Regions from separate parts of the Halomonas koreensis genome, predicted to be linked through region 1. Evidence: predicted binding sites of a transcription regulator. Region 1 holds the regulator's gene; each other region holds the start of a gene.
What was found. Region 1 encodes sigma-54, which starts transcription at its own class of promoters, with help from an activator protein. Its sites were predicted from a motif close to TGGCACNNNNNTTGCTNT; they were not measured.
Positions count from the first base shown of each region.

Region 2: a site for sigma-54 is predicted at 3,495-3,512, ahead of glnA (glutamate--ammonia ligase). Genes of this name have one in related genera too.
Region 3: a site for sigma-54 is predicted at 5,986-6,003, ahead of speB (agmatinase). Genes of this name have one in related genera too.

Region 1 covers NZ_JARWAK010000018.1:41,267-51,226, reverse strand. Annotated here, with positions in the region: gene QC818_RS16600 (HPr family phosphocarrier protein) at 98-367, opposite strand; gene rapZ (RNase adapter RapZ) at 372-1,274, opposite strand; gene QC818_RS16590 (PTS sugar transporter subunit IIA) at 1,304-1,786, opposite strand; gene hpf (ribosome hibernation-promoting factor, HPF/YfiA family) at 1,790-2,101, opposite strand; gene QC818_RS16580 (RNA polymerase factor sigma-54) at 2,214-3,614, opposite strand; gene lptB (LPS export ABC transporter ATP-binding protein) at 3,769-4,494, opposite strand; gene lptA (lipopolysaccharide transport periplasmic protein LptA) at 4,491-5,021, opposite strand; gene lptC (LPS export ABC transporter periplasmic protein LptC) at 5,018-5,602, opposite strand; gene QC818_RS16560 (KdsC family phosphatase) at 5,606-6,163, opposite strand; gene QC818_RS16555 (KpsF/GutQ family sugar-phosphate isomerase) at 6,178-7,164, opposite strand; gene QC818_RS16550 (calcium/sodium antiporter) at 7,205-8,146, opposite strand; gene QC818_RS16545 (ABC transporter ATP-binding protein) at 8,293-9,105, shown strand; gene mlaE (lipid asymmetry maintenance ABC transporter permease subunit MlaE) at 9,102-9,884, shown strand; gene mlaD (outer membrane lipid asymmetry maintenance protein MlaD) at 9,934-9,960, shown strand, end outside.
Region 2 covers NZ_JARWAK010000019.1:50,354-60,313, reverse strand. Annotated here, with positions in the region: gene QC818_RS16940 (sodium-dependent transporter) at 1-784, opposite strand, end outside; gene QC818_RS16935 (hypothetical protein) at 945-1,265, opposite strand; gene typA (translational GTPase TypA) at 1,392-3,218, opposite strand; gene glnA (glutamate--ammonia ligase) at 3,648-5,054, shown strand; gene QC818_RS16920 (ZIP family metal transporter) at 5,397-6,110, opposite strand; gene QC818_RS16915 (DUF4124 domain-containing protein) at 6,339-6,923, shown strand; gene glnL (nitrogen regulation protein NR(II)) at 7,290-8,336, shown strand; gene glnG (nitrogen regulation protein NR(I)) at 8,329-9,735, shown strand.
Region 3 covers NZ_JARWAK010000012.1:79,170-89,129, reverse strand. Annotated here, with positions in the region: gene proB (glutamate 5-kinase) at 1-559, opposite strand, end outside; gene cgtA (Obg family GTPase CgtA) at 597-1,784, opposite strand; gene rpmA (50S ribosomal protein L27) at 1,869-2,126, opposite strand; gene rplU (50S ribosomal protein L21) at 2,162-2,473, opposite strand; gene ispB (octaprenyl diphosphate synthase) at 2,769-3,776, shown strand; tRNA gene QC818_RS13885 (tRNA-Pro) at 3,861-3,937, shown strand; gene QC818_RS13880 (YbjQ family protein) at 3,993-4,334, opposite strand; gene QC818_RS13875 (sigma-54 interaction domain-containing protein) at 4,447-5,865, opposite strand; gene speB (agmatinase) at 6,044-6,994, shown strand; gene QC818_RS13865 (YjiH family protein) at 7,061-8,440, shown strand; gene QC818_RS13860 (5-guanidino-2-oxopentanoate decarboxylase) at 8,490-9,960, shown strand, end outside.

The sequences.
Region 1 (9,960 bases):
TGCCTCACGCCTCACGCCTCACGCCTCACGCCTCACGCCTCACGCCTCACGCCTCACGCCTCACGCCTCACGCCTCGCACTTCGCACCTCGCCCCTGTCAGGCCTCCTCGTCGAACCGCGCCTCGAAGAGTGCCTCCAGGGCGTCCAGCACGTCCTCGCCGTCCTCGCCGTCGGCCTCCAGGGTCAGCTCGGTGCCGCAGGGGGCGGCCAGCATCAGCAGCGACATGATGTTGGCCGCGTCGGCCTGCTGCTCCCCGTGATGGACGGTGACCCGGGCGGCATAGGGCTGGCAGCACTGCACCAGGCGGGTGGCGGCGCGGGCGTGCAGGCCGCGCTTGTTGGTCAGGGTGAGGGTTCGGCGGGGCACGGGGTCAGGCATCCTCGTCGTCGGTCGGCGGCGCGGGCAGGGTGAGGTGAACGCCGAGCTCCCGGTGGCGCAGCCGGACGCCGGCCCGGGTCTCGGCCAGGCGGCGCGCCAGGCGCTCGGCCAGGTAGGTGGAGCGGTGCTGGCCGCCGGTGCAGCCGATGGCCACGGTCAGGTAGCTGCGCTGGCTGGCCCGATAGCGGGGCAGCCAGCGCTCGATCCAGGCCAGGATGTCGCCGGCCATCTCGTCGACCACCGGATAGGCTTCCAGGAAGGCGATCACGCTGGCATCGAGGCCGGTGGCATCGCGCAGGCGCGGATCCCAGTAGGGGTTGGGCAGGCAGCGGGCGTCGAAGACGATGTCGGCGTCCAGGGGCACGCCGCGCTTGAAGCCGAAGGATTCCACCGTCAGCGTCAGCCCCTCCGGGCGGTGACCGGCGACCTGGTCGGTGATGCGGCCGCGCAGGTCGTGCACCGAGAGCCGGGAGGTATCGATCAGCAGGTCGGCCAGGTCGCGGATCCCGGCCAGGGCGTCCTCCTCGCAGTCGATCGCCTCGGCCAGGGTCATCTCGCTGTCGCGGGTCAGCGGATGCCGGCGTCGGGTGGCGGAGTAGCGCTCGAGCAGGATGCGGGCGTCGGTGGTCAGGTAGATCACCTGGCAGTGGATCTGGCGCGCGCGGACCTCGTCGAGCAGGTCGGGGAAGCGCTCCAGGGCGTGCGGCAGGTTGCGGGCGTCGATGCTCACCGCGATGGCGCTGCGCAGCGACTGGCCGCCGCTGAGCTCGTCCACCAGGGGGCCGAGGAGCATGGCCGGGAGGTTGTCGATGGCGTAGAAGCCCAGGTCCTCCAGCGCCTGCAGGGCGATCGACTTGCCGGAGCCGGAGCGTCCGCTGATGATGACGAGCTGCATGACGGGGGTCTCCTGGTCGAGCGGCCGGATCAGTCGCGGCTGTCGCTGGGGGCCTGGCGTCGTATGGCCTCGATGAGGCAGTCGTGAAGCTCGCGTTGGCTGCCGGCGCGGCGCAGGGCGCTGCGGGTCTCGGCGTCGTTCATCACCCCGGCGACCTGGCCGAGCAGGGCGAGATGGGCGTCATCGGCCTGTTCGGGCACCAGCAGCACGAACACCAGGTCCACGGGCTCGCCGTCGACGGCGTCGAAGTCGACCGGCTCGGCGAGCTTGAGGAAGCCGGCGATGGGCGCCTTGCAGTGGGGGTTGCGGGAGTGCGGAATGGCGACCCCGTGCCCGATGCCGGTGCTGCCCAGGCGCTCGCGCCCGATCAGCCGGCTGAAGACCTCCTGGCTGTCGAGGCTCGGGGTGTTCTGGGCGATGAAGGTGCTGAAGAACTCCAGCACCCGTTTCTTGCTTCCCCCGGGCACGCCGAAGAGGATGCGCTCGGGGGGCAGGATGGCTTCCAGTGACATGGGTCAGCGGACGCTAGCGGCGCCCTGGGCGCGTGCCTGGGCCTTTTCCTTGTGCTTGACCAGCTGGCGGTCGAGCTTGTCGGCAAGGGCGTCGATGGCGGCGTACATGTCGCCGTCCATGGCCTCGGCATGGAGGTCGGCACCGGCGGCGTGAAGGGTGCAGGCGGCCTGCTGGCGTTCCTTCTCGACGGAGAGCGTGACCTGGACGGTGGTGATGTTGTCGTAGTGGCGCTCCAGGCGAGCGAGCTTTTCCTGCACGTAGTCACGCAGGGGATCGGTCAGTTCCACGTGGTGGCCGGTGAGGTTGACTTGCATGACACGCTCCTTGCTCCTTGGGTGGTGACTCGATTGTAACCCTTTTTGGTGCCATGCAAACCCCCCGTCCGGCGCCCCGCTCAGGGCCGTTCAACGCAGCCGGGCAACGCCCTCAGCGCAGGCGCTTGCGCTGGCTCGAGGAGGGGATCTGCATCGCCTCCCGATACTTGGCCACGGTGCGCCGGGCGACCTCGATGCCCTCCTCGCCGAGCAGGGCCACCAGGCGGCTGTCGGAGAGCGGCTTGCGGGGCGGCTCGTCCTGGATCAGCTTGCGGATGCGGGCGCGGATCGCGGTGCTGGAGTGGGCATCCTCGCCGCCGCCCACCTGGCTGGAGAAGAAATACTTGAGCTCGAACACGCCGCGCGGGGTGTGGATGAACTTCTGGGTGGTGACCCGCGAGATGGTCGACTCGTGCATCTCCACCGCCTGGGCGACATCGGCCAGGATCAGCGGCTTCATGGCCTCCTCGCCGCGTTCCAGGAAGTCGAGCTGGCGGGTCATGACCTCGCGCCCGACGCGCAGCAGGGTGTCGTTGCGGCTCGACAGGCTCTTGATCAGCCAGCGGGCCTCCTGGAGGTGGTCCTTGAGGAACTGGTTGTCCTGGCTCTTGTCGGCGCGCTTGATCAGTGCCGCGTAGTCGGGCTGGATGCGCAGCCGCGGCATGGCCTCGGGGTTGAGCTCCACCTGCCAGCCCCGGGCGGTGTGGCGCGCGATCAGGTCGGGGATCACGTAGTCGCTGTCGCCGCTCGAGAAGGCGCTGCCCGGGCGCGGGTCCAGGCCGCGGATCAGGGCGATCACCCGATCGAGGGTGGCGTCGTCGAGCCCCAGGCGGCGCTTGAGCAGGCGCCGGTCGTCGCCGGCCAGGGCCTCGAGGAACTGGCGCACCAGGCGGCGCGCCTGGGGCAGCAGGGGGGTATCGTCGGGCAGGGCGGCGAGCTGCAGCAGCAGGCACTCGCGCAGGTCCCGGGCCAGCACGCCGGTGGGCTCGAACTGCTGGAGGCGCAGCAGCACGCCCTCGACCTCGCGGTGGGTCAGGCCGTCGAGGCCCTGGGCGCGCAGGCCGTCGCGGAGCTCGTCCAGGGACTGGTCCAGGTAGCCGTCGGCGTTGACGGCATCGATCAGGCTCTCGGCGATGCGCGTCTCGCGCTCCTCCAGGCCGCTCATCGCCAGCTGCCAGGCCAGGTGGCCCTGCAGGCTCTGGCCGGCGGCCTGGCGTTCGAAGTCGGGCCCCTCGCCGCTGCCGCCGGCGTCCTGGAAGGTGTCCGACCAGTCGCTGTCCACGCTGAGCTCCGCGGGGATCTCGTCGGCCCAGTCGTCGTCGGCGGCCTCGCCGACCGCCTGCTCGCCGAAGTCCTCCTCGAGCTCCAGCATGGGGTTGGCCTCCAGGGCCTGCTGGATCTCCTGGCGCAGGTCGAGGGTGGAGAGCTGCAGCAGGCCGATCGCCTGCTGCAGCTGCGGCGTCATGGTCAACTGGGTGCCGACGCGCAGTTGCAGGGATGCCTTCATGGCCATGGGGGGCTCCACTCTCCAGGCGAAGAAGCCCCCACCCTAGTCCCGGCGGCGGCGCGGCGCAAGTCCTGGCCAAGCAATTAGCATGCCACCGGCAAGCGCCATGCCCGTCGCCATTCGTCGACGAAATATCAGTGACTTGCGAAGAAAAATCGAGTCAGAGCCGGAAGTCCTGACCCAGGTAGACGTCGCGCACCTTCTGGTTGGCGAGGATCGCCTCGGCGTCGCCCTCGGCGATGATCTGGCCGTCGCCGACGATGTAGGCGCCGTCGCAGATATCCAGGGTCTCGCGCACGTTATGATCGGTGATCAGTACGCCGATGTGGCGATCCCGGAGCTGGCGAATGATGCCCTTGATCTCGCCCACCGAGATGGGATCGACCCCCGCGAAGGGCTCGTCGAGCAGGATGAAGTCAGGTTCGGTGGCCAGGGCCCGGGCGATCTCGACCCGGCGTCGCTCGCCGCCCGACAGGCTCATGCCCGGATTGTCGCGGATATGGGTGACGTGGAAATCCTCCAGCAGCTGCTCGAGGCGCGCCCGGCGGCCGGCGCGATCCAGGTCGCCCCGGGTCTCCAGGATGGCCATGATGTTGTCGGCCACCGAGAGCTTGCGGAAGATCGAGGCCTCCTGGGGCAGGTAGCCGATCCCGGCCCGGGCGCGCTCGTGCATGGCCGCTCCCGAGAGGTCGCGATCGTCGATGGCGACGCGGCCGGCGTCGGCGCGCACCAGGCCGACGATCATGTAGAAGGAGGTGGTCTTGCCGGCGCCGTTGGGGCCGAGCAGGCCGACGATGCGGCCCTGGCGGATCTCCAGGCTGATGTCGTGGACCACCCGGCGGCGCTTGTAGCTCTTGGCGAGGTGCTGGGCGCTGAGGGTCTTCATGGGGCGTCCTGCTGCTCGGGCTCCAGGGTCATGCGCACCCGCTGGCGCTCGTCGACGCCCTCGGCGTCGGCGCGGGCCTGGACGACCCGGCGGTCGAGGAAGTATTCCAGGTAGCCGCCGTCGAAGGTGTCGCCGCCCTGGTGCAGTTCGGCGCGGTCGATCAGCTCGATGCGTCGCTCGGCCACGTGGTAGACGACGGTGCGGCCCCAGGCGCGCACCGTCGGCTGGTCGGGGGCGGGCTGCTGCTCCAGGTAGGCGCGCTCGCCGGTGGCGGTGGCGCGGGTCAGTCGGCCGGCGTCGTTGCGCTGGATCTCGACCCGGGCCCCGGTCAGCAGCAGGCTGCCCTGGCGGATCCGCACGTCGCCGCGGTAGACGGCGGTGCCTGCGCGGTCGTCCAGGTCTAGGCGGTCGGCCTCCACCTGGATCGGGGCGCTGGCGTCGCCTTCCAGGGCCAGGGCCGAGGGGGCGGCCAGCATCAGGGCGGCCAGCATCAGGGCCAGCAGCGGGGCGAGGGGCGGTCGCGTCATGACTCGGGGTCCTCCTGGGGTTGCGGCGGGTGGTGGCCGCGCACATTGTCGGTCAGCCGGGCGCGGTTGTCATCGAGCCAGGCGTCGAAGCGCTCGCCGCGCATGCGCTGGGGCGGCTGGCTGAGCCGCGCCGGGGTGTCGCTCCAGGCATGGCCGGCCTCGGCGTCGTAGTGGAGGCGTTCGGTCTCGAGCCGCCAGCGCTCCCGGGGGGCGACGAGCCGCGCCTGGCCCTCGAGCAGCAGGGGGGCGCCGCCGGCGCCGAGGCGGCCGCGCCGGGCCGAGGCCAGCCACAGGCGGCCGGCGTCGTCGCGCAGCCGGGCGTCCGGCTCGACCAGCCGCGTGACGTCGTCGACCGGGGTGTGGGTGAGGCGCGGCGTGGTCAGGCGCTGGTGGGCGTGGCCGGTGGCGTCGAAGCGGGTCAGCCGAGCGTCCTCCAGGTAGTAGTCGGGCTCGCCGCGCTGACCCTGGGGCACCGGGCCCGGCGCCGAGGCGTCCCGGCGGTCGAGGGTCGCCAGGCCGCCGCCCAGGACGAGCAGCAGCAGCAGCAGCCAGGTGCGGAAGCCGGGGCGGGGCAGGCGCATGGCTCAGGCCCGGCCGTGGAGGTAGGTGTCCAGCACGGCGTCCCAGTGGCCCTGGGCCTGGAGCAGGGCGTCGCAGATCTCGCGGGCCGCGCCGAAGCCGCCCTCGCGCTCGGTCACCCAGTCCGCCTGCCGACGGATGTAGTCGGGGGCGCCGGGCACGCTGATGCCCACGCCGGCCTGGCGGATGGCCGCCACGTCGGGCATGTCGTCGCCGCAGTAAGCGGCCTGGTCGAGGTCGAGCGCCAGGCGCCGGCACAGCGCGCGCAGTACCGGCAGCTTGTCCTCGACGCCCTGGTGGAGGTGGGCGATGCCCAGGGCGGCGGCGCGGCGGCTGACCATCGGCGAGTCGCGGCCGGTGATCAGCGCCACCTCGATGCCGGCCCGCTGGGCCAGCTTGATGCCGTGGCCGTCCAGGGTGTGGAAGGCCTTGCTCTCGCCGCCGTCGGCGTGGAAGTAGAGGCGGCCATCGGTCAGCACGCCGTCCACGTCCATGGCCAGCAGGCGCACGCGGCGCAGGCGGTCGACCAGGCGGGGGTCCAGCGGGGAGGCATCGAAGGTCATGGGGTCTCCTTGAGTCAGATCACGCCGCTGGCCAGCAGGTCGTGCATGTGCAGGGCGCCCACCGGGCGGTCGTCGTCGTCCACCACCGCCAGCGCGGTGATGCGGCCGTCTTCCATGAGGCGCACCGCTTCGGCGGCCAGGGTGTCGGGCGATACCCGCTTGCCGGGCACGGTCATGACCCGGTCGACGCTCAGGCCGGAGAGGTCGCTGTGCTGGTCCAGGGTGCGGCGCAGGTCGCCGTCGGTGTAGACCCCGGCCAGCCGGCCCGCCGGGTCGATCACGCAGGTGAAACCGAGGCCCTGGCGGGTGATCTCCAGCAGGGCGTCGCGCAGCGGGCTGCCCAGGGGGACGCGGGGCAGGCGGTCGCCGCTGTGCATGAGGTCGGCCACGGTGAGCAGCAGCCGCTTGCCGAGGCTGCCGCCGGGGTGCGAGAGGGCGAAGTCCTCGGCGGTGAAGCCGCGGCTCTCGAGCAGCGCCACCGCCAGGGCGTCGCCCAGGGCCAGGGCGGCGGTGGTGGAGGAGGTGGGGGCCAGGTCCAGCGGACAGGCCTCGCGCTCGACGCCGGCGTCCAGGTGGGCCTCGGCGTGGCGGGCCAGGGTCGAGCCGGGGCGGCCGGTCAGGCTGATCAGCGGCGTGCCCAGGCGCTTGAGCAGCGGCAGCAGCGCGGTCACCTCGGCGGTCTCGCCGGAGTTCGACAGCGCCAGGACCACGTCGCCGGGCGTGATCATGCCCAGGTCGCCGTGGCTGGCCTCGCCGGGGTGAACGAAGAAGGCCGGGGTGCCGGTGCTGGCCAGGGTCGCGGCGATCTTGCCGCCGATGTGGCCGGACTTGCCCATGCCGGTGACGACGACGCGCCCGCGGCAGGCCAGGATCAGCTCGCAGGCGCGCTCGAAGTCGCCGTCCAGGCGTTCGACCAGGGCGCCGATGGCCTGCTGCTCGAGGCGAAGGGTGCGCTCGGCACTGGCCAGCAGGCCGGAAGAGGAGGAGGATGCGTCGGTCATGGCGTCGATTGTTGCCTGTCGCGGGGTTTGGCTCAAGGGGTCAGGTCCAGGCGCCGGCCAGCCACGCCAGGTAGCCGGCATAGGCCAGGGCCAGCAGGGCGCCCGGCAGGCGGCCCAGATGGCCGCGGCGCTGCCACAGCAGCAGCATGCCCAGCGCCAGGGTCAACACCAGCATGGTGGGGTAGTCGCGGCTGGCGGCGGCGGGGTCGGCGGCGGCGGGGCTCAGCAGGGCGGGCACGGGCAGCACGGCGAGCATGTTGAAGAGGTTGGAGCCGATGACGTTGCCGATGGCCAGGTCGTGGTGGCGCTTGAGGGCGCTGGCCACGCAGGCGGCCAGTTCCGGCAGGCTGGTGCCGATGGCCACCACGGTGAGGCCGATGACCAGCTCGCTGATGCCCATCGCCAGGGCCAGCTCGCTGGCGCCCCAGACCAGGGCCCGGGAGCTGGCGACCATGATCGCAAGCGTCGTCGCCAGCCACAGCAGGGCCCGGCCCAGGCGCATGTCGGGGATCTCGCCCTCGGCGTCGATCGCATCCGGGGTGTCGGCCCGGAACAGCCACCACAGGCTGAAGAACAGCAACGCCAGCAGCAGCAGGCCGTCGAGGCGGTCCAGATGGCCGTTGGCCAGGGCGTAGCCCGCCAGGCCGGTGGCGCCGAGCAGCAGGGGCAGTTCCTTGCGCACGATCGAGAAGCGCACCGGGATGGGCACCACCAGGGCGGTGAGGCCCAGCACCAGGCCGATGTTGGCGATGTTGGAGCCCAGGGCGTTGCCGATCGCCAGGTTGGGGATGCCGTCCAGGGCCGCCATGATCGAGACCACGATCTCCGGCGCCGAGGTGCCGATGGAGACGATGGTCATGCCCACCAGCAGGGTGCTCATGCCCGCCTGGCGGGCGGTCGCGGCGGCGGCGCCGACGAAGCGGTCGGCGCTCCATAGCAGGCCGATGAAGCCGAGGATCACGATCAGGGAGGGAGCCAGCATGGTCGTCGGGGGCGTCCGGTGTCGGAAAAGGGCGCCCATTGAACCCGCTGCGTGCGCCGGGTGCAAGCCGGAGGGATCGCCAGGCTGGCGCCCCGGGACACGGTTAGGATACGATGTTCGATAATCTCGTGAAAGGACGCCAACGGATGACCGACACCCCCCTCGTCGAGGTCGAGGGCCTGCACTTCTCGCGCGGAGACAGGGAGATCTTCCGCGGCCTGGACATGGTGGTGCCGCGAGGCAAGATCACCGCGATCCTGGGGCCCAGCGGCACCGGCAAGACCACCCTGCTCAAGCTGATCGGCGGCCAGCTGGCCCCGGAGGCCGGGCGGGTGCGCATCGCCGGCCAGGACGTGCACGCCCTGTCGCGCAAGGCGCTTTTCCGGCTGCGCCGCCGCATGGGCATGCTGTTCCAGAGCGGCGCGCTGTTCTCGGACCTGGACGTCTTCGAGAACGTGGCCTTTCCGCTGCGCGTGCATACCGACCTGCCGGAGACGATGATCCGCGACCTGGTGCTGATGAAGCTCCAGGCGGTGGGCCTGCGCGGCGCCCGGGCGCTGATGCCCTCGGAGCTGTCCGGCGGCATGGCGCGCCGCGTGGCCCTGGCTCGGGCGATCGCCCTGGATCCCGAGCTGATCCTCTATGACGAGCCCTTCGTCGGCCAGGACCCGATCTCCATGGGGGTGCTGGTGCAGCTGATCCGGCGCCTCAACGACGCCCTGGGGCTGACCGCCGTGGTGGTTTCCCATGACATCAAGGAGACCCTGTCCATCGCCGACCACGTCTACGTGATCGCCGACGGCAAGGTGATGGCCCAGGGCACGCCGCAGAGCCTGGACGTCGACCGCGACCCCCGGGTCAGCCAGTTCATCCACGGCGAGCCCGACGGCCCGGTGCCCTTCCACTATCCGGCCGCGGACTTCCACGCCGACCTGCTGGGCACGGGAGGGACGCCATGATCGCCGCGATTCGTCGCCTGGGAGCCGTGGGCTGCGAGGTCACCGAGGGGCTCGGCCGGGCGGCCATCCTGCTGGGCCAGTCGCTGGCCGGGCTGCCCTCCGCCGAGGGGCTGCGGCTGTGGCTGCGCCAGATGCACTTCGTGGGCGTGATGTCGCTGGCCATCGTGCTGGTCTCGGGGCTGTTCATCGGCATGGTGCTGGGCCTGCAGGGCTACACCATCCTGGTCGACTTCGGCGCCGAGGATGCCCTGGGCCAGATGGTGGCGTTGTCGCTGCTGCGCGAGCTGGCGCCGGTGGTGGCGGCGTTGCTGTTCGCCGGCCGCGCGGGGTCGGCGCTGACCGCCGAGATCGGCCTGATGAAGGCCACCGAGCAGCTCACCAGCATGGAGATGATCGGCGTCGATCCCCTGCGCCGGGTGGTGGCGCCGCGCCTGTGGGCGGGGTTCGTGGCCCTGCCGCTGCTGACCATCGGCTTCGGTGTCATCGGCGTCTGGGGCGGCGAGCTGGTGGGCGTGAAGTGGCTGGGGGTGTTCGAGGGCTCCTACTGGGGCAACATGCAGGCCAGCGTCGACTTCGTCGACGACGTGCTCAACGGCCTGATCAAGAGCCTGGTGTTCGCCCTGGTGGTCACCTGGATCGCCGTCTACCAGGGCTATGCCCTGATCCCCACCTCGGAAGGCATTTCCCGGGCCACCACCCGGACCGTGGTCTATGCCTCCCTGGCGGTGCTGGGACTGGATTTCGTGCTGACCGCCCTGATGTTCGGGGGGCTGTCATGATGCCGCACGCCGTCGGGGCCGGATCCCCGCGACTGCTTGGAGACATGGAATGAAGCGCAGCAAGACGATGGAACTG
Region 2 (9,960 bases), on a different contig from region 1:
TGTCGACCACGGCGATGGTGAAGGCGGTGCGGGTCAGCGAGGCCTCGCCGGACATGTAGGCGCCGTAGGCCATGATCGCGCCCATGCCCAGGCTCAGGGTGAAGAAGGACTGGCCCATGGCCTCCAGCCAGCCTTCCAGGCTGAGGTCGCCGACATGGAAGGTGAACAGGAAGTCCGCCGCGCCGCCCAGGTCGCCGATGGCCGCGGCGTAGACCAGCACCACCATCAGGATCACGAACAGCGCCGGCATCAGGATGCGCAGGCCGTTCTCGATGCCGCGGTGGATGCCCAGGCCGACGATCAGCGCCGAGGCGCCGATGAACAGGGTGTGATAGAGCGCCAGCAGCGGCGGCGAGGCCAGCAGGGCGTCGAAGCCGGCGGCGATGGTCTCGGCGTCGGCGCCGTCGAGGCTGCCGGTGAGCATCTTGCCGGTGTAGTGGAGCGCCCAGCCGGCGATCACCGAGTAGAAGCTGAGGATGATGAAGGCCGAGGCGGCCCCCAGCCAGCCGATCGATTCCCAGGCCCGGGAGGTCTGGTGGGTGCGGGTCAGGAAGCGCATGCCCATGATCGGGCTGCGCCGGCTGTTGCGGCCGAGCATGATCTCGGCGATGAGGATCGGGATGCCCACCGCGAAGATGGTCAGGGCATAGATCAGGATGAAGGCCCCGCCGCCGTTCTCCCCGGCCAGGTAGGGGAAGCGCCACAGGTTGCCGAGCCCCACCGCCGAGCCCACCGCGGCGAGCAGGAAGGTGCCCTTGTGCGTCCAGACGTTGTGCGTACTCATCGGGTGCCCGCTGTTGCGTGTCGGCCTTGTGGGCCGGGGGAGTCCTGCGCCGGGATGTCCGGCCTCGTGGCTCCAACTTTGCGGCATCGAACGGTCGCTTGACCAGTCGACTTGCGTTTAGGGGCCGTTGGCGGCGGCGGATGGCATTCCGCCGCCCGTTTCAGTCCCGTTCGTCCTCGTCCGCAGCCGGGTGGCGGGGCTCCATGGCGCGATGGGCGTCGGGGAGGCGCACCGTGTCGCCGAGCGCGAGGTCGCCGACGCTCTGCTTGCGTCGACCGTTGTCCCGGGCGATCAGCGCCACCACCTCGCCGATGCTGGTGTCCTCGACCCGGGCCTCGACGCGCACCCGCACCGTGAAGCCGCGGAACAGCGCGCTGACGATGCTGCCCACATGGGGCTCCGGATAGTCCTGGGGGTGGTCGGCGTAGTAGCGCAGGACCCCGGCGCTGCCCGGGTCGTCCCACTCGACGTGCTTGTGCATGGGGCATGTCTCCGTGAAGGAACGGCCGTGTCAGCATAGCTCCCGCCGGGGGCGCGGGGCCACGACGGGCCGGTAACGAAAGAGCCCGCCGGGAGGGCGGGCTCTGGTGCGTGCGGCGTGACGCGTTTACTTCTTCTTGGCGCGCTTGCGCTCGTTCTCGGTGAGCAGCTTCTTGCGCAGGCGGATATGGTTGGGGGTGATCTCCACCAGCTCGTCGTCGTCGAGGAACTCGATGGCCTGCTCCAGGGTGAAGCGCACCGGCGGCGTCAGCACCAGGTTCTCGTCGTTGCCGGAGGCGCGCATGTTGTCGAGCTTCTTGGCCTTGGTGGGATTGACCACCATGTCCTCGGCGCGGCTGTTGATGCCCACCAGCATGCCCTCGTAGACCTCGGTGCCGTGCTCGATGATCAGCTTGCCGCGGTCCTGCAGGGCGAACAGCGCATAGGCCAGCGCCTTGCCGCTGACCATGGACACCAGCACGCCGTTGCGGCGCTCGACCGAGGCGTCCGGCTTGAGCGGGCCGTAGTGGTCGAAGCGGCTGGTGAGGATGCCGGTGCCGGAGGTCAGGGTCAGGAACTGGCCGCGGAAGCCGATCAGCCCGCGCGCGGGGATGATGAAGTCCAGGCGGACCCGGCCCTTGCCGTCCGGGTGCATGTTCTTGAGCTCGCCCTTGCGGTAGCCGAGCTCCTCCATGATGGCGCCCTGGTGCTCCTCCTCGCAGTCGATGATGACTTCCTCGTAGGGCTCCTGGGGCTCACCGTCGATCTCGCGGATGATCACCTCGGGCCGGCCCACCGCCAGCTCGAAGCCCTCGCGGCGCATGCTCTCGATCAGCACCGAGAGGTGCAGCTCGCCGCGGCCGGAGACGATGAACTTCTCGGGGCTGTCGCCCTGCTCGACGCGCAGCGCCACGTTGTGGATCAGCTCCTGGTCGAGGCGATCCTTGATGTTGCGGCTGGTGACGAACTTGCCGTCCTTGCCGGCGAAGGGCGAGTCGTTGACCTGGAAGGTCATGGACACGGTGGGCTCGTCCACGGTCAGCGCCGGCAGCGCCTCCACGGCGCTCGGATCGCACAGCGTGTCGGAGATTGCCAGGTCCTCGATGCCGGTGATGCAGATGATGTCGCCGGCGGAGGCCTCCTCGGTCTGCACCCGCTCCAGGCCCAGGTGGGTCATGACCTGGCCGATCTTGCCGCGGCGGGTGTTGCCCTCCTTGGAGACCACGGTGACCTGCTGGTTGGGCGTGACGCTGCCGCGGGTGATGCGGCCCAGGCCGATGACGCCCACGTAGCTGTTGTAGTCCAGCGCCGAGATCTGCATCTGGAAGGGCGCTTCCAGCTCGACCTTGGGCGGCTCGACGATGTCGACGATGGCCTGGAACATCGGCGTCATGTCCTCGGTCAGCTGGTCCGGCTCGGGGCCGGCCACGCCGTTGAGGGCGGAGCAGTAGATGATCGGGAAGTCGAGCTGCTCGTCGGAGGCGCCCAGGTTGTCGAAGAGATCGAAGATCTGGTCGATGACCCAGTCCGGGCGCGCGCCCGGGCGGTCGATCTTGTTGACCACCACGATCGGCTTGAGGCCCTGGTCGAAGGCCTTCTGGGTGACGAAGCGGGTCTGCGGCATGGGGCCGTCGACGGCGTCGACCATCAGCAGCACCGAGTCGACCATCGACATCACCCGCTCGACCTCGCCGCCGAAGTCGGCGTGCCCGGGGGTGTCGACGATGTTGATGTGGTAGTCCCGGTCGTCGGGACCCTGCCAGCGGATCGCCGTGTTCTTGGCCAGGATGGTGATGCCGCGTTCCTTCTCCTGGTCGTTGGAGTCCATGATGCGCTCCTGCCCCTCGGCCTTGCGGTCCAGGGTCCCGGACTGCTGGAGGAGCTTGTCGACCAGGGTGGTCTTGCCGTGGTCGACGTGAGCGATGATGGCGATGTTGCGAAGATTCTCGATCACGACGGGATCCTGCTGGGAAAAGTGGGCCCGCATTATAGGGTCAGGACCCGGCCGCTACCAGCCTTGTGGCGGAGGAAGCCGTCGCGGCCCCGTTCGCCGCGAGATATTGCACCTGTTTGGTGCATTTGTGGCGCGTCGTGCTGCATCGCGGGGCATTCTGCGGCGCCATGCTGGGGCATGCCTGGGGGCGCGACGCGGCACGATTCGTGGGCGGCTTCTTTTTTTCCGTTTTATGGCAGCGGGTTATCGTGTTGACTGCGCGGTGTGCGGAAAACCTGGCATGCGACCTGCATTGAACGGGACAGTGCCATGATGATGCATGGCGTCGTGGGCAGGCCGCCCGCGGCATGCTACAACGTCGGCTGGACACACCCGCGACCGGCGACCCGTAACACGCATTGCCATCTCAGCTATCCAGTGGAGGATCCCATGTCCGAGAAGACGCTCGCCCTGATCGAAGAACACGACGTGAAGTGGATCGACCTGCGCTTCACCGACACCAAAGGCAAGGAGCAGCACGTCTCCATTCCGGCCCGTGACGTGGACGACGAGTTCTTCGAGAACGGCCAGATGTTCGACGGCTCCTCCATCTCCGGCTGGAAGGGCATCAACGAGTCCGACATGATCCTGCGTCCGGACGACGGCACCGCCTTCCTCGACCCCTTCACCGAGGACGCCACCCTGGTGCTGCGCTGCGACATCATCGAGCCGGCCACCATGCAGGGCTACGAGCGCGATCCGCGCTCCATCGCCAAGCGCGCCGAGGCCTACCTGCAGTCCACCGGCCTGGGCGACACCGCCTTCTTCGGACCCGAGCCCGAGTTCTTCATCTTCGACGAGGTGCACTGGAAGGCCGACATCGAAGGCGCGATGTACAAGATCACCTCCGAGGAGGGCGCCTGGGCCACCGACCGCCAGGTCGAGGGCGGCAACCTGGGCCACCGTCCGCGGGTCAAGGGCGGCTACTTCCCGGTGCCCCCGGTGGACAGCTTCCATGACATCCGCAGCGCCATGTGCAACACCCTGGAGGCCATCGGCCAGAGCGTCGAGGTGCATCACCACGAGGTGTCCAACGCCGGCCAGAACGAGATCGGGGTGAAGTTCAACACCCTGGTCAAGAAGGCCGACGAGGTGCAGGAGATGAAGTACGTGATCCACAACGTGGCTCACGCCTACGGCAAGACCGCCACCTTCATGCCCAAGCCGCTGGTCGGCGACAACGGCAGCGGCATGCACGTGCACCAGTCCTTCTGGAAGGACGGCAGCAACCAGTTCGCCGGCGACGAGTACGCGGGCCTCTCCGAGATGGCCCTCTACTACATCGGCGGCATCATCAAGCACGCCCGGGCCCTGAACGCCTTCACCAACGCCTCCACCAACTCCTACAAGCGACTGGTGCCGGGCTTCGAGGCGCCTGTGATGCTGGCCTACAGCGCCCGCAACCGTTCCGCCTCCATCCGCATCCCCTACACCGCGAGCCCCAAGGGCAAGCGCGTCGAGGCCCGCTTCCCGGACCCGACCGCCAACCCCTACCTGTGCTTCGCGGCGATGCTGATGGCCGGCATCGACGGCATCAAGAACAAGATCCATCCCGGCGATGCCATGGACAAGAACCTCTACGACCTGCCGCCGGAAGAGGGCAAGTCCATCCCGACCGTCGCCGAGAGCCTGGACCAGGCCCTGGCGGCGCTGGACGCCGACCGCGCCTTCCTGACCGAGGGCGGCGTCTTCACCGACGAGATGATCGATGCCTACATCGAGCTGCTCCAGGAAGACGTCGAGCGCCTGCGCATGACCACCCATCCGGTCGAGTTCGACATGTACTACAGCTGCTGAGGCCGCGGCGCCCCGGCGCCGCCCTCCGGCACATCAAAGGCACGCCTTCGGGCGTGCCTTTTTCGTGATGCCTCGCATTTCACCGGGAAACGGCCGGCCAACCCGGCGGCGGGTGGGGAGGCTAAGCGTTAGCGCATCCGCCATGACCCGGTTCGGCGCTCTTCGCAATGTAGCGTGACACCGTTGAGGTTCGTAGGAGCGCTGCTCCGCAGCGCGATCCGCCGCGTCAGCGGCGGCAGAGCGGGGCACCACCGAGGAGGCGGATGTCTGGGGCGCCTGCGGCGCCTTTCGCGCAGCAAGCTGCGCTCCTACGCAACCCGTCGCACCCTGCCCTGACGCTGGTCAGTGGAGCAGCAAATGCCCGCCGATGCCCAGCGCGAAGCCCAGCACCGCGCCGAGCGGCGGGCCCCAGTGGCGCTCGAGCCGGGCCTGGGGCGCCAGGTCCTGGAATACCGAATAGAGGATGCCGCCGGCCGCGAACAGCATGATCGCCGCCACCGCCGCCGGGTAGTCGGCCAGCCACCAGTAGCCGCCGAGGCCGGCCAGCGGCCCCAGCCAGGCCATGGCGAAGAACAGCCCGAGCAGGCGGCGGTTCGAGTAGTCGGTGGTGCCGTGGAGCTCCCGGTAGGCGTTGAAGCCCTCGGGCAGGTTCTGCAGCGCCATCAGCAGGGCCAGCAGGGGGCCGCCATGGCCGCCGTAGGCGAAGGCCGCGCCCAGCGCCAGGGCCTCGGGCACGAAGTCGGCGAGCATGGCGGCGAGCTGGCTGGCCGAGGTGCCGCTGCGGTGGAGCAGGATATCCAGCCCCATGAAGGCCAGCCCGCCGGCCAGGAACCAGCCCAGCGCCGGGGCCATGGCCAGGTCGCCGAGGCTGTCCGGCACCAGCACCAGGGCCACCGCCGAGAGCAGGGCGCCGCCGCCGAAGGCGATGATGCCGTGGCGCAGCTCGGTCTCCAGCCAGCGAGGGCCGATACGCTCCTCCAGGGCGATCCAGCCGCCCAGCGGCATCGCCATGCCGGCCATCAGGGTCAGGGTCGCGACCGTCTGCCATGCGTCCATGCGGAATGCTCCTCGCCTCGTGGTGTCCGATGGCTATCCTATCCGCATCCGCCGGGGGCGCGCAGGGGCATTCCGTGGCGGGCCCGGGCTGGACTAGACTCGGACGAGCCTTCGGCCTCGGCGCCGCCCGGCTCTTGCGTCACTCGCCGAGTGTTCGGGCAGCGCCTAGGCTGAAAGCATGATGGCGCCCTGCGGGCGTGCGGACGTCGACGATCCTGGGAGAGACGCATGAAAACGGCAGTCGTGTTACTGACTCTGGGCCTGACGCTCAGCCTCTCGGCCGGTGCCGAGACCATCTATCGCAGCACCGATGCCCAGGGCAACGTCATCTTCACCGACGATCCCGGGGCGGGCGGCGAGGAGGTGAATCTGGCGCCGCTCACCGTGGTGCCGGCCCAGGCGCCGCAGGTCGAGGGACTGCCGGTTCGCGGCCAGGGGCAGGCGAGCCGCCCCCGTGACGATGCCGGGCCCGGCCAGCCCTTCATGCCCTACGACCGTTTCGCGATCGCCTCCCCCGAGCACGAGACGACCCTGCCCACCGGCGCCGCGGGCAATGTCCAGGTGCGCCTGGGCATTCGCCCGGCGCTGCGCGAGGATCATCGGGTGCGCCTGCTGCTGGACGGCCGGGTCAGCCAGTCGGCCATGCACACCGACGCCTTCATGCTCTCCAACCTGAACCGCGGCGAGCACGTGCTCGAGGCCGAGCTGCTCGACGCCAGCGGCGCCGTGCGCCATCGCAGCACGCCGGTGACCCTCTACGTGCAGCGCGCCAGCGTCAACCTGCCCCGCAATCCCAACAACCCGGGCAATTAGCTGCCCCCGGGCCGGCCGCATCCGCCGCCCTGTGCGGACGGCTCCCCGCGGCCTTGTGCCCCGCCGCCGGGGCGTGGCGACGGCCGCTTCGATGCCTTCGACCATGCCGAGCGGGTGAAGCAGGGCAGCGCCTTCCGGCGCGCCGAACGCCTGCGCGGCGAGCGGCCGCCGCCGGAGGCCGACTGATCCACCGCGACGCCGGCCGACGCCTTCCCGCAGTGCGTGCACCAGGTTGGTGCACTAAAATGGTGCACAGTGCCCCCGGATATCGCCGTCATGGCGCCGGCTCGCCGCCCGCTCCATGATGGCGCGCTTCTTGCAGCGTACTCCGGGGCCAGTCGCCACTTCGCTGCCGGGAATGCCTGCATGTATCAACGCCTGATGGAACACCTCACCACCGCCGTGCTGCTGCTGGATGGCGAGCTTCGCCTGCGCTGGATGAATCCCGCGGCGGAGGCGCTGCTGGCGCTGAGCCGCGCCCGGGTCACCGGGTTGGCCCTGCCGGGGCTGGTCGGCGGCGAGGAGGAGATCGGCGAGGTGCTGGCCAAGGCCCGGGACGAATTCCATCCCTTCACCCAGCGCGAGGCGCGCCTGATGCGGCCCACCGGCGAGCCGCTGACCGTGGACTACACCGTCACCCCCCTGGCCCCGGACGAACTGCTGCTGGAGATGGAGCCCCGCGACCGGCTGCTGCGCATCTCCCGGGAGGAGGCCCTGCAGACGCGGCAGGAGACCATCAAGGTGTTGGCCCGGGGGCTGGCCCACGAGGTCAAGAACCCCCTGGGCGGGATCCGCGGGGCCGCCCAGCTGCTGGAACGCGACCTGGACGACCCGCAGCTCGCCGAGTTCACCCGGATCATCGTCGAGGAGGTCGACCGGCTGCGTGACCTGGTGGACGCCATGCTCGGCCCCAACCGCATGCAGCATCGCGAAGCGCTCAACATCCACCGGGTGCTGGAGCGAGTGCGCTCGCTGATCGCCGTGGAGCACCCCGAGGTGGCCATCCGCCGCGACTACGATCCCAGCCTGCCCGACCTGACGGGCGACGAGTCGCAGATGATCCAGGCGATCCTCAACGTGGCCCGCAACGCCGTGGAGGCGATGACCGAGGCGCAGACCCCGGCCCCCGCCCTGGCGCTGCGCACCCGGGCCCGGCGCCAGTTCACCCTGGGCGCCGAGCGCCACCGCCTGGTCTGCGAGGTGAGCATCGTCGACAACGGCCCCGGCATCCCCGAGGCGCTCCAGGAGACGCTCTTCTACCCCATGGTCTCGGGCCGCGCCGAGGGCAGCGGCCTGGGGCTCTCCATCGCCCAGTCGATCCTGCACCAGCATCAGGGACTGATCGAGTGCGATTCCGAGCCCGGCCATACCGAATTCCGACTGCTGATACCGCTGGAGGCATCCCATGACTGAAGCCGCACGCGTCATGGTCGTCGACGACGACCGCGCCATTCGCTGGGTGCTGGAGCGCGCCCTGGCCCAGCCCGACTTGGCGGTCGAGTGCGTGGAGCGCGCCGACCGGGTGCTGGAGCGCCTCCTGGCGGAGCCGCCGGACGTGCTGGTCACCGATATCCGCATGCCGGGCATCGACGGCCTGGACCTGATGGCCAGGGTGCGCGAGGCGCACCCGGACCTGCCGGTGATCGTGATGACCGCCCACTCGGACCTGGACAGCGCCGTGGCCTCCTACCAGGGCGGCGCCTTCGAGTACCTGCCCAAGCCCTTCGACGTGGACGAGGCCCTGGCCCTGGTGCGCCGCGCCGTGGCCCATGCCCGGGAGCGGCAGCGCCCGATCCGCGCTCCCGAGGGTCTGGACACCGAGATCATCGGCGAGGCCCCGGCCATGCAGGAGGTGTTCCGGGCCATCGGCCGGCTGGCCCAGTCGCACATCACGGTGCTGATCAACGGCGAGTCCGGCACCGGCAAGGAGCGCGTCGCCCAGGCGCTGCACCAGCACAGCCCGCGGGCCGGCAAGCCCTTCATCGCCCTGAACATGGCGGCGATCCCCCGGGACCTGATCGAGTCGGAGCTGTTCGGCCACGAGAAGGGCGCCTTCACCGGCGCCACCGCCAGCCGGCAGGGCCGCTTCGAGCAGGCCGACGGCGGCACCCTGTTCCTCGACGAGATCGGCGACATGCCCGCCGAGACCCAGACCCGGTTGCTGCGGGTGCTGGCCGACGGCGAGTTCTATCGGGTCGGCGGCCACACCCCGGTGAAGGTGGACGTGCGCATCATCGCCGCCACCCACCAGGACCTGGAGGACCTGGTCGACGACGGGCGCTTCCGCGAGGACCTCTTCCACCGCCTCAACGTCATCCGCATCCACCTGCCGAAGCTCGCCGACCGGCGCGAGGACATCCCGCGCCTGGCCCTGCACTTCCTGGCCGAGGCCGCCAAGGAGCTGTCCACCGACGTCAAGGTGCTGACACCCGAGGCCGAGGCCCACCTGACCCGCCTGGCCTGGCCGGGCAACGTGCGCCAGCTGGAGAACACCTGCCGCTGGCTGACGGTGATGGCCTCGGGCCGCGAGATCCTGGTGGAGGACCTGCCGCCGGAGCTGCGCGACGGCGACCCGGGTGGCGCCACCGGCGACTGGCGGGCCGCCTTCCGCGACTGGGCCGACCGGGCGCTCGCCGCCGGCCATACCCACCTGCTGGAGGAGGCGGTGCCGGACTTCGAGCGCATCCTCATCGAGACCGCGCTCAAGCACACCGGCGGGCGCAAGGGCGAGGCCGCCGAGCTGCTGGGCTGGGGGCGCAACACCCTGACCCGAAAGCTCAAGACGCTGCTGCCGGAGATGGCGGAGGATTAAGGGCGAGGTGCCCCCTCTGGGGTCGGCAAGGGGGGGTAGGAGCGCAACTTGTTGCGCGATGGGTTTTTTCGACCTCCGGGCCCAAGCCGGGCGCCTGCGGCGCCTTTCGCGCAGCGGAGCTGCGCTCCTACACGGCGCGGGGCCACCCAAGCCCCGAGAACCTGCCGGGCGCCGGGCGGCGTCGGGGTGGTAGGAGCGCAACTTGTTGCGCGATGGGGGGCAACA
Region 3 (9,960 bases), on a different contig from region 1:
ACAGCCCCTCCTGGTCGGTGAGGATCACCAGGGCGTCAGCCTCGAGCAGGTTGGCCACCAGCGCGCCCAGGGTGTCGTTGTCGCCGAAGCGGATCTCGTCGGTGACCACGGTGTCGTTCTCGTTGACCACCGGCACCACCCGCAGGTCGACCAGGGTGCGCAGCGCCGAGCGGGCATTGAGGTAGCGCTTGCGGTTGGACAGGTCGTCGTGGGTCAGCAGCACCTGGGCGGTGGTCAGGCCGTGGCGCGCGAAATGCCCCTCGTAGCATTCGGTGAGGCCGTTCTGGCCCACCGCCGCCGCGGCCTGCAGGGCATGCACCGCCGAGGGGCGCGCCTGCCAGCCCAGGCGCACCATGCCCGCGGCCACGGCGCCGGAGGACACCAGCACCACCTCGACGCCGCGCCGGTGCAGGGCGGCGATCTCGTCGACCCAGCCGCCGATGGCGGCCTCGTCGAGGCCACGGCCGTCGTTGGTCAGCAGGGCGCTGCCGATCTTCACCACCACGCGGCGCATGCCCCTCAGGGCCTCGCGGCCGGGTACCTGCTCGTTACTCTCCATCCGTTCCTCGGCTCAATGCGACCCAGCCGCCCCGGGCTCACGGGGCGTATTCGACCTCGACATCATAATCGTCGTCATCGAAGTCGTCGTCATCCTCGTCGTCCCGCTTGCGCTTGCGGCCCAGGCGGGCCTCGGTGCGCGCCACGGCCTCGTCCTCCATGCGCCGGCGCATCTCGCGCTCGCGCTCGGCGGCCTCCTCGTCCTCGTGCTCCAGCCGGCGCTGCTCGGTGAGCCAGCGATGGGCGGCCTGCACCAGGGCGTCGGTGCCCTCGCCGCTGATCGCCGAGACGCGGAACACCGGGCCCTCCCAGCCCAGCCGGCGGACGATCTCGTCGGCCACGGCCTCGCGCTCGTCCTCGGGCAGCAGGTCGAGCTTGTTGAGCACCAGCCAGCGCGGCAGCTCGGCCAGCGTCGGCGAGAACTCGCCGAGCTCGTGGGCGATGGCCTCGGCGGCCGCCACCGGGTCGGACTCGTCGAAGGGCGCCACGTCGACCACGTGGAACAACAGCCGGGTGCGGGTCAGGTGCTTGAGGAAGCGCAGCCCCAGGCCGGCCCCCTCGGAGGCGCCCTCGATCAGGCCGGGGATGTCGGCCATCACGAAGTGCTCGTGCTGGCCGAGCTTCACCACTCCCAGGTTCGGCACCACAGTGGTGAAGGGGTAGTTGGCGACCTTGGGCTTGGCCGCGGAGACCGCGCGAATCAGCGTCGACTTGCCGGCGTTGGGCAGGCCCAGCAGGCCGACGTCGGCCATCACCTTCATCTCGAAGCGCAGGTGACGGCGCTCGCCCTCGGTGCCCGGCGTGGTGCGCCGGGGCGCCCGGTTGGTGGACGACTTGAAGTGGATATTGCCGAGCCCGCGGCGGCCGCCCTGAGCCACCGGCACCACCTGGCCGGCCTCGGTGACGTCGGCGATCACCTCCAGGGTGTCCTCGTCGATCACCGTGGTGCCCACCGGCACCTTGACGTGCAGGTCCTCGCCGGCGCGGCCGCTCATCTGCCGCCCCTGACCGGGCTGGCCGTTCTGCGCCTTGTAGAAGCGCTGGTACTTGAAGTCGATCAGGGTGTTGAGGGCATCGTCACCGATCAGGTAGACGCTGCCGCCATGACCCCCGTCGCCCCCGTCGGGGCCGCCCTTGGGCACGTACTTCTCGCGGCGGAAGCTCAGGCAGCCGTTGCCGCCCTTGCCGGCTTCCACGATGATCGAGGCTTCGTCGACGAACTGCATCTGTCACTCTCCTGGCGGCCATGCCGCCATGATACAAGAAGGCCCCGCCATGGCGGGGCCTTCTCGCTGCAGGTCCGGGCGGTCTCAGGCGGAGACGACGCTCACGAACTTGCGGTTCTTCGGACCCTTGGTCTCGAACTTGACCACGCCTTCGTCCAGGGCGAACAGGGTGTGGTCCTTGCCGATACCGACGCCGGCGCCGGCGTGGAACTTGGTGCCGCGCTGGCGGACGATGATGTTGCCCGGGGTCACGGCCTGACCGCCGAACAGCTTCACGCCGAGGCGCTTGGATTCGGAATCGCGACCGTTACGGGTGGAGCCGGCTGCCTTCTTGTGAGCCATTGCAAATACCTCGCTCGTTCAGGGGGAACTGACGCTTACGCGGAGATCCCGGTGATCTTGACTTCGGTGAACCACTGACGGTGGCCCTGACGCTTCATGCTGTGCTTGCGGCGACGGAACTTGATGATGCGGACCTTCTCGCCGCGGCCGTGCGCGACGATCTCGGCGGACACCTTGGCACCGTCGACGGTCGGGGCGCCGACCTTGACGTCGTCGTCGCTGCCCACCAGCAGGACCTCATCGAACTCGATGGTGTCGCCGGTCGGCACTTCCAGCTTCTCGAGCTTGAGAGTCTGGCCTTCCTGAACGCGGTACTGCTTGCCACCGCTCTTGATAACTGCGTACATGCTCGTCTCTCCGGTACTCATCGGGGTGGGCTCTTCATCGACCTGCTTCGAGTGGCGCCCCTTTCGGCAACCATCTGGCAGGGAGCGAGATGAGTGGGTCGCGGATTATAACCGCAGGATCCGCGCCATACAAGCCGCCGCCCACCCCGTCGCCGGGCGGCGACAAGGCGCCCCTCACCCGGGCGCCCCGCGCCTTGACGCCCCACGGGGGGCCCCATAGCATGGCCGACAATCCCGGCCGGCGCCCGCCCCGCGCGACGCCCGCCACCTCCACCCTTTCGCCGATGTCGCCTCCATGCCTGCCAACCCTTCGTCGCCCAAGCTCGAGACCGCCGTCCCCGCCACCCCCATCCATGCCGTCGTCGCCGAGGACTTCAGCGCCGTCAACCGCACCATCCTGGCGCAGCTGGCCTCCCGGGTGCCCCTGGTGGAGACCATCGGCCAGTACATCATCGAGAGCGGCGGCAAGCGGCTGCGCCCGCTGCTGGTGCTGCTGGCCGCCCGCTCGCTGGGCTACGCGGGCGACCGCCACGTGACCCTGGCCACGCTGATCGAGTTCATGCACACCTCGACCCTGCTGCACGACGACGTGGTGGACGAGTCGCACATGCGCCGGGGCAAGGCGACCGCCAACGACGCCTGGGGCAACGCCCCCTCGGTGCTGGTCGGCGACTTCCTCTATTCGCGCTCCTTCCAGATGATGGTGGACGTGGGCTCGATGCGCATCATGGAGGTGCTCTCGGCGGCCACCTGCACCATCGCCGAGGGCGAGGTGCAGCAGCTGACCAACGTCGGCAACCCCGACGTCGACGAGGCCGCCTACTTCGAGACCATCCAGGGCAAGACCGCCATGCTGTTCGAGGCCGCCTCCCACAGCGGCGCCATCCTCGCCGAGGCCACGCCCGAACAGGAGGCCGCCCTGCGCGACTACGGCCGCTACCTGGGCCTGGCCTTCCAGCTGGTCGACGACCTGCTCGACTACCAGGGCGACGCCGAGGCCATGGGCAAGAACGTCGGCGACGACCTGGCCGAGGGCAAGCCGACCCTGCCGCTGATCCAGGCCATGGCCGCCGGCACCGCCGAGCAGGCCAAGGTGATCCGCCAGGCCATCCGCGAGGGCGGCCTGGAGCGCCTCGACGAGGTGCTGGCCATCGTCGACGAGACCGGCGCGCTCGACTACACCCGCGCCCGGGCCGAGGAGATGTCCGCCAAGGCCCTGGCGCAGCTGGACGCCCTGCCCGCCTCCCCGTATCGCGAGCGCATGGCCGACCTGGCCCGCCTGGCGGTGGAGCGGCAGACCTGATCGCCCCGACAGGCAAAGGGGCTTGCGTCCCGGCGACGTTTGCGTATAATGCCCATCCGTCGCCGGCACACAAGGCGAAAAAATCGGAGTATAGCTCAGCTTGGTAGAGCGCTGCCTTCGGGAGGCAGAGGTCGTAGGTTCGAATCCTGCTACTCCGACCACCGAATCCCCAAGGGCCCCGCGAGACATCGCGGGGCCCTTTTCGTTGCCCTGCGCTCAGCCCCGCGCCACCTTGACCGCCGTGCCAGTGGCCACCAGGAACAGCATCGACTTGCCGCCGCCGGAGATCTCGCTGTAGTCGAGGTCCACGGCGATCACCGCGTTGGCGCCCAGCGTTTCGGCCTCGCGGCGCAGCTCGTCCAGGCAGGCGATGCGGGCGTCGCGCAGGGCATCCTGGGACGACTTGTTGCGGCCGCCGAAGAAGTCGCGCAGGCCGGCGAACATGTCCTTGAAGACGTTCATGCCGAACACGCACTCGGCGGAGACGATGTCGAGATGCTCGGTGACGCGGTAGCCCTCGAGGTGCGAGGAGGTGGTCAGCAGCAGGCGGTCGGACATGGGCGGTTCCCTCTTCTCAGGATCAACAGCGGCCGGCGCCACGGCGGTGCCGGCGAACCTCCTCAACGTAGGCGGCGCCCCCGTCCCGCGCAACGCCGGACGCGCCACGCGCTCAGGCATCGCGCCCGATGCGCAGGCCGTGCTGTCTGAGCTTGCGCACCACGCTGGGCTGGCTGATGCCGAGGCGCTCGGCGATGGCATAGGTCGAGGGCAGCTCGCCGCACAGCGCGGCCAGGATCTCGCGCTCGATGCGCGCCAACGCCGAGCGCAGCGTCTCGCCGTCGCCCAGCGGCGTGGCTGCGCTCGCCTCGGCATACGCCGGCGAGCCGGCCATCGTGGCCGACGGCGCCGATGCTTCCCCGGCAGCCCGGGCCCGGATGACGTCATCACCGGCCGCCAGCCAGGCCCGCTCCAGCCAGTTCTCCAGCTCACGCACGTTGCCCGGCCAGTCGCGGCCCATCAGCTCCTGCCAGACGTCGCGGCCCATCAGCTTGTCACGCCCGTAGCGGGCGTTGAGGCGCCGGAGCTGCCGCTCGACCAGCCCGGGGATGTCCTCGCGGCGCTCGCGCAGCGGCGGCAGGGTCACGGGGATGACATTGAGGCGGTAGTAGAGGTCGAGCCGGAAGCGGCCTTCCTCGACGCCGCGGGCCAGGTCCTGGTTGGTGGCCACCACCAGCCGGAAGTCGACCCGCCGGGGCCGGGTGTCGCCCAGCCGGGTGACGGTGCCGTCCTGGATGACCTTGAGCAGCTTGGTCTGCATGGCCAGCGGCAGCTCGCCGATCTCGTCGAGGAACAGGGTGCCGCCCTCGGCCTGCTCCAGCAGGCCCGCCTTGCCGCCCGGCGCAGCCCCGCTGAAGGCGCCCTGGCGGTAGCCGAACATCTCCGACTCGAACAGGCTGTCCGGGATGGCGCCGCAGTTGACGTCGATGAAGGGGCCGTCGTGCCGGGCGCTCCAGCGATGCAGCTGGCGCGCGAAGGCGGTCTTGCCCACCCCCGACTCGCCGAGCATCAGCACCGTGGCATCGGTGGGCGCGACCCGCTTGAGCAGCCGAGCCACCTCGCGCATCACCTCGCTGCGCACCTCCAGCTCGCCCAGCTCGGCCTCCAGGCGGGCTTCCTCGCCGCCGCCGCGACGCAGGTGATCGCTGAAGCGCCGTTGCAGCAGGGCGTACTCCTCCTGGAGGAGCTGCAGGTCGGTGAGATCCATGGAGCGGCTGACCACCGCGGCCAGCCGACCGGCCTGGAACACCGGATGCGCCTGGGCGATGACCCGCCGGCCGGTGCCGGTCTCCTGCATCAGCTGCGCCGGACGGCCGGTGCGCATGACCTCCAGGCTGATCGACGGCTTCAGCACGCCCTGGGCCTCCAGGGCCTGGACGGTGGTGCGGCACAGGGCCTCCCGGGACATGCCATAGACCGCCGCCGCCGCCGGGCTGACGTCCCGCACCCGGCCGTCGGCGTCGACCACGAAGAAATGGTCATGGGCGGTCTCGATGATGGTCTGCAGGATGCGGCTGTCGAGTTCGCTCACGGGCCCTCGCCTCGATGCAGGAATGAATCACTGATACAGCAGTGTATCACCCAAGCGACCCTGAGCGATTCATTATTGCATCGACCCAGAAAAACCCACGCCGTATCAAGCCTCTAAAGATGGCACGCTTCCTGCTAGGGAAGACGCAGGACATTCCCCTGACGACGGAGCCCGACAGATGAGCGACTTCAACCAGCCCCTCGGCGGCAACGAGATGCCGCGCTTCGGCGGACCGGCCACCATGATGCGCCTGCCCACCCAGGACACGGCCGCCGGCCTCGACGCGGCCTTCATCGGCGTGCCCATGGACATCGGCACCTCCAACCGTCCCGGCACCCGCCTGGGCCCGCGCCAGATCCGCGACGAGTCGCGCATGCTGCGCCCCTACAACATGGCCACCCGCGCCGCCCCCTTCGACAGCCTGCAGGTGGCCGACATCGGCGACGTGCCGATCAACACCTTCAACCTGCCCAAGAACCTCGACATCATCACCGACTTCTACGACGAGGTGCTGTCCCACGGCTGCGTGCCCCTGACGCTGGGCGGCGACCACACCCTGACCTGGCCGCTGCTGCGCGCCATCGCCAGGAAGCACGGCCCGGTGGGCCTGATCCACGTCGACGCCCACGCCGACGTCAACGAGCAGATGTTCTGCGAGGAGGTCGCCCACGGCTGCCCCTTCCGCCGCGCCCAGGAGGAAGGACTGCTCGACGCCGGTCGCGTGGTGCAGATCGGCCTGCGCGGCACCGGCTACGCCGCCGACGACTTCGATTGGTGCCGCGACCAGGGCTTCCGCGTGGTCACCGCCGAGCAGTGCTGGTACCAGTCCCTCGAGCCGCTGATGGCCGAGGTCCGCGAGCAGATGGGCGACGGCCCGGTGTACATCTCCTTCGACATCGACGGCCTGGATCCGTCCGTGGCCCCGGGTACCGGCACCGTCGAGATGGGCGGCCTCACCTCCCAGCAGGGCCTGGAGATCGTGCGCGGCGCCCAGGGCCTCAACGTGGTCGGGGGCGACCTGGTCGAGGTGGCCCCGCCCTACGACACCAGCGGCAACACCGCGCTGATGGGCGCCACCCTGCTCTACGAGATGCTCTGCGTGCTCCCCGGCGTCAAGCACCGCGACTGATCCCCGCCGACGCACCGGCCCGGCAGGGCCGGGCCACACCCATTACAAGACCAACAGGGAAATCCCATGGCCGACTCCTTCGACACGACCCTCGCCAGCCATGCCGCGCCCTTGAGCCGCGCCGGCCTGCTGAAGTTCCTGATCCCCTCGCTGCTCGGCATCTCGCTGTTCCTGGTGCCCTTCTCGACCGGCGACACCATCAACATCGGCATGGGCCTGATGGCCGACGGCCTCAAGGCGCTGCTCGGCGACGCCCTGCCGGCCATCGCCACGGTGGTGCTTTGCCTGTCGGTGCTGCTGACGGCCTACGTCAAGCTGGCCCGGCCCGCCTGGGCCCGCGAGGGCGCCCTGCACGAGCTGTTCGACGTGGCCCCGCTGTGGCTGGCCATGCGCGGCCTGGGCGCGGCGTTCGCGCTGATGACCTACTTCCAGGTCGGCCCCGAGGTGGTCACCGCCTCCTTCACCGGCGGGGTGATGCTCAACGACCTGGCCCCGGTGCTGCTGACCTTCTTCTTCTTCGCCGCCATCCTGCTGCCCTTCCTGGTCGACTTCGGCTTCATGGAGTTCATCGGCAGCCTGGTGCGCACGCCCTTCCGCCGGATCTTCGGCCTGCCGGGGCGCAGCGCCATCGACGCCACGGCCTCCTGGATGGGCTCCGGCACGGTCGGGGTGCTGATCACCACCCAGCAGTACGAACAGGGCTTCTACAACGTCCGCGAGGCCTCGGCCATCGCCACCAACTTCTCGATCGTCTCCATCGCCTTCGCCCTGCTGGTGACCAGCTTCATCGGCATCAACCACCTCTTCATCCCCTTCTACCTGACCGTGGTGGTCGCCGGCCTGGTGGCCGCGGTGATCGTGCCGCGCCTGCCGCCGCTGTCGCGCAAGCCGAACACCTATCACGAGCCGGCGGGCTGCCGGATCGCCGAGGAGAACACCGGCGACCAGAACCTGCTGCGCTACAGCCTGGGCATGGCGGTGGCCCGTGCCGAGACCGCGCCCGGCCCGCTCAAGCTGGCCCGGCTCGCGCTGTTCAACGTCGCCGATATCTTCTTCGGCCTGCTGCCGCTGGTGATCGCCATCGGCACCGTGGCGCTGGTGCTCGCCGAGTTCACGCCGCTGTTCACCTGGCTGGCCACGCCCATGGTGCCGGTGCTGGAGTGGATGCGGATTCCCGAGGCCGAGGCCGCCGCCCCGGCGACCCTGGTGGGCTTCGCCGACATGTTCCTGCCGGCGGTGCTGGCCAGCGACATCGAGAGCGAGCTGACCCGCTTCGTGATCGCCTGCCTGTCGCTGACCCAGCTGATCTACATGTCGGAGATCGGCGCCCTGCTGCTCAAGTCGAAGATCCCGCTCAAGCTGTGGGAACTGGTGGTCATCTTCCTGCTGCGCACCGCCATCACCCTGCCGATCATCGTCGTGATGGGCCACTGGCTGGTCGGCTGAGGGGATCCCCATGAACCGCGAGAGCCTGAACCCTGAGAGAGCAACGCCCATGACCTGCGCCCAGCTGCTGATCCGCCTGCTGCGCGACGCCTACGGGGTGGAGACCGTCTTCGGCATCCCCGGGGTGCACACCATCGAGCTCTACCGCGAGCTCGCCGGCGGCGAGGCCAGCGGCCTCCGCCACGTCACGCCGCGCCACGAGCAGGGCGCCGGCTTCATGGCCGACGGCTACGCCCGGGCCACCGGCAAGCCCGGGGTATGCTTCATCATCACCGGGCCCGGCATGACCAACATCGCCACCGCCATGGCCCAGGCGCTGGCCGACTCGGTGCCGATGCTGGTGATCTCCAGCGTCAATCGACGCGACACCCTGGGCCGTGGCCAGGGCCGGCTCCACGAGCTGCCCAGCCAGCAGCAGCTGCTGGCCGGGGTGTCGCGCTTCAGCCATACCCTGCTCGACCCGGACGGCCTGCCCGAGGCGCTGGCCCGCGCCTTCGCGGTGTTCGAGGGCGCGCGCCCGGGGCCGGTGCACATCGAGATTCCCATCGACCTGTTCGACGCCCCGGTCACCCCGCCGCGTCGCGTCGCGCGCCCCGCCCTGGCCAAGGCCACCCCGGATCCCGGGGCGCTCGCCGAGGCCGCCGCCTGGCTGGAGGACGCCTCGCGTCCGCTGGTGCTGCTCGGCGGCGGTTGCGTGGACGCCCCCGAGGCCGCCCGCTCACTGGTCGAGTCGCTGGACGCCCCCGCCGTCACCACCATCAACGCCAAGGGCCTGCTGGGCCGCGACCACCCGCTGGACCTGGGCGCCAACGCCTCGCTGCCGGCGGTGCGCGAGTTGGCTCACGACGCCGACGTGGTGCTGGCCATCGGCACCGAGCTCGGCGAGACCGACTACGACGTGGTGTTCGACGACGGCTTCGTGCTCGGCGGCCGGCTGATCCGCATCGACGTGGATGCCCAGCAGCTGGCCCGCAACCAGGCCGCCGACCTGGCCCTGGTGGCCGACGCGGGTTCGGCCCTCGAGGCCCTGGCGGCGCGCCTCGCAGGCCCCCGTCGGGCTCGCGGCGGCGCCGAACGCGCCCGGGCCGTGCGGGAGGCCCTGGGACTCGAGCGGGATCCGGCCTTCGCGCCCTATGCGCCGCTGTTCGAGACCCTGCGCGAGGCCCTGCCCGAGGCGATCCTGGTCGGCGATTCCTGCGCCACCACCTACGCCGCCAACCACCTGGTCGCCCAGCCGGCGCCGCGGCGCTTCTTCAATGCCTCCACCGGCTACGGCACCCTGGGCTACGGCCTGCCGGCGGCCCTGGGCGCCAGCCTCGCCCGCCCCGACCTGCCGGTGGTGGCGCTGGTCGGCGACGGCGGCGTGATGTTCACCCTGCCGGAGCTGGCCTGCGCGGTGGAGGAGCGCCTGCCGGTGGTGATCCTGCTGTGGCACAACCAGGGCTATGAGGAGATCCGCCGCTTCATGGACGACGCCGGGGTCACCCGCCTCGGCGTCGACATCCAGGCGCCGGACTTCC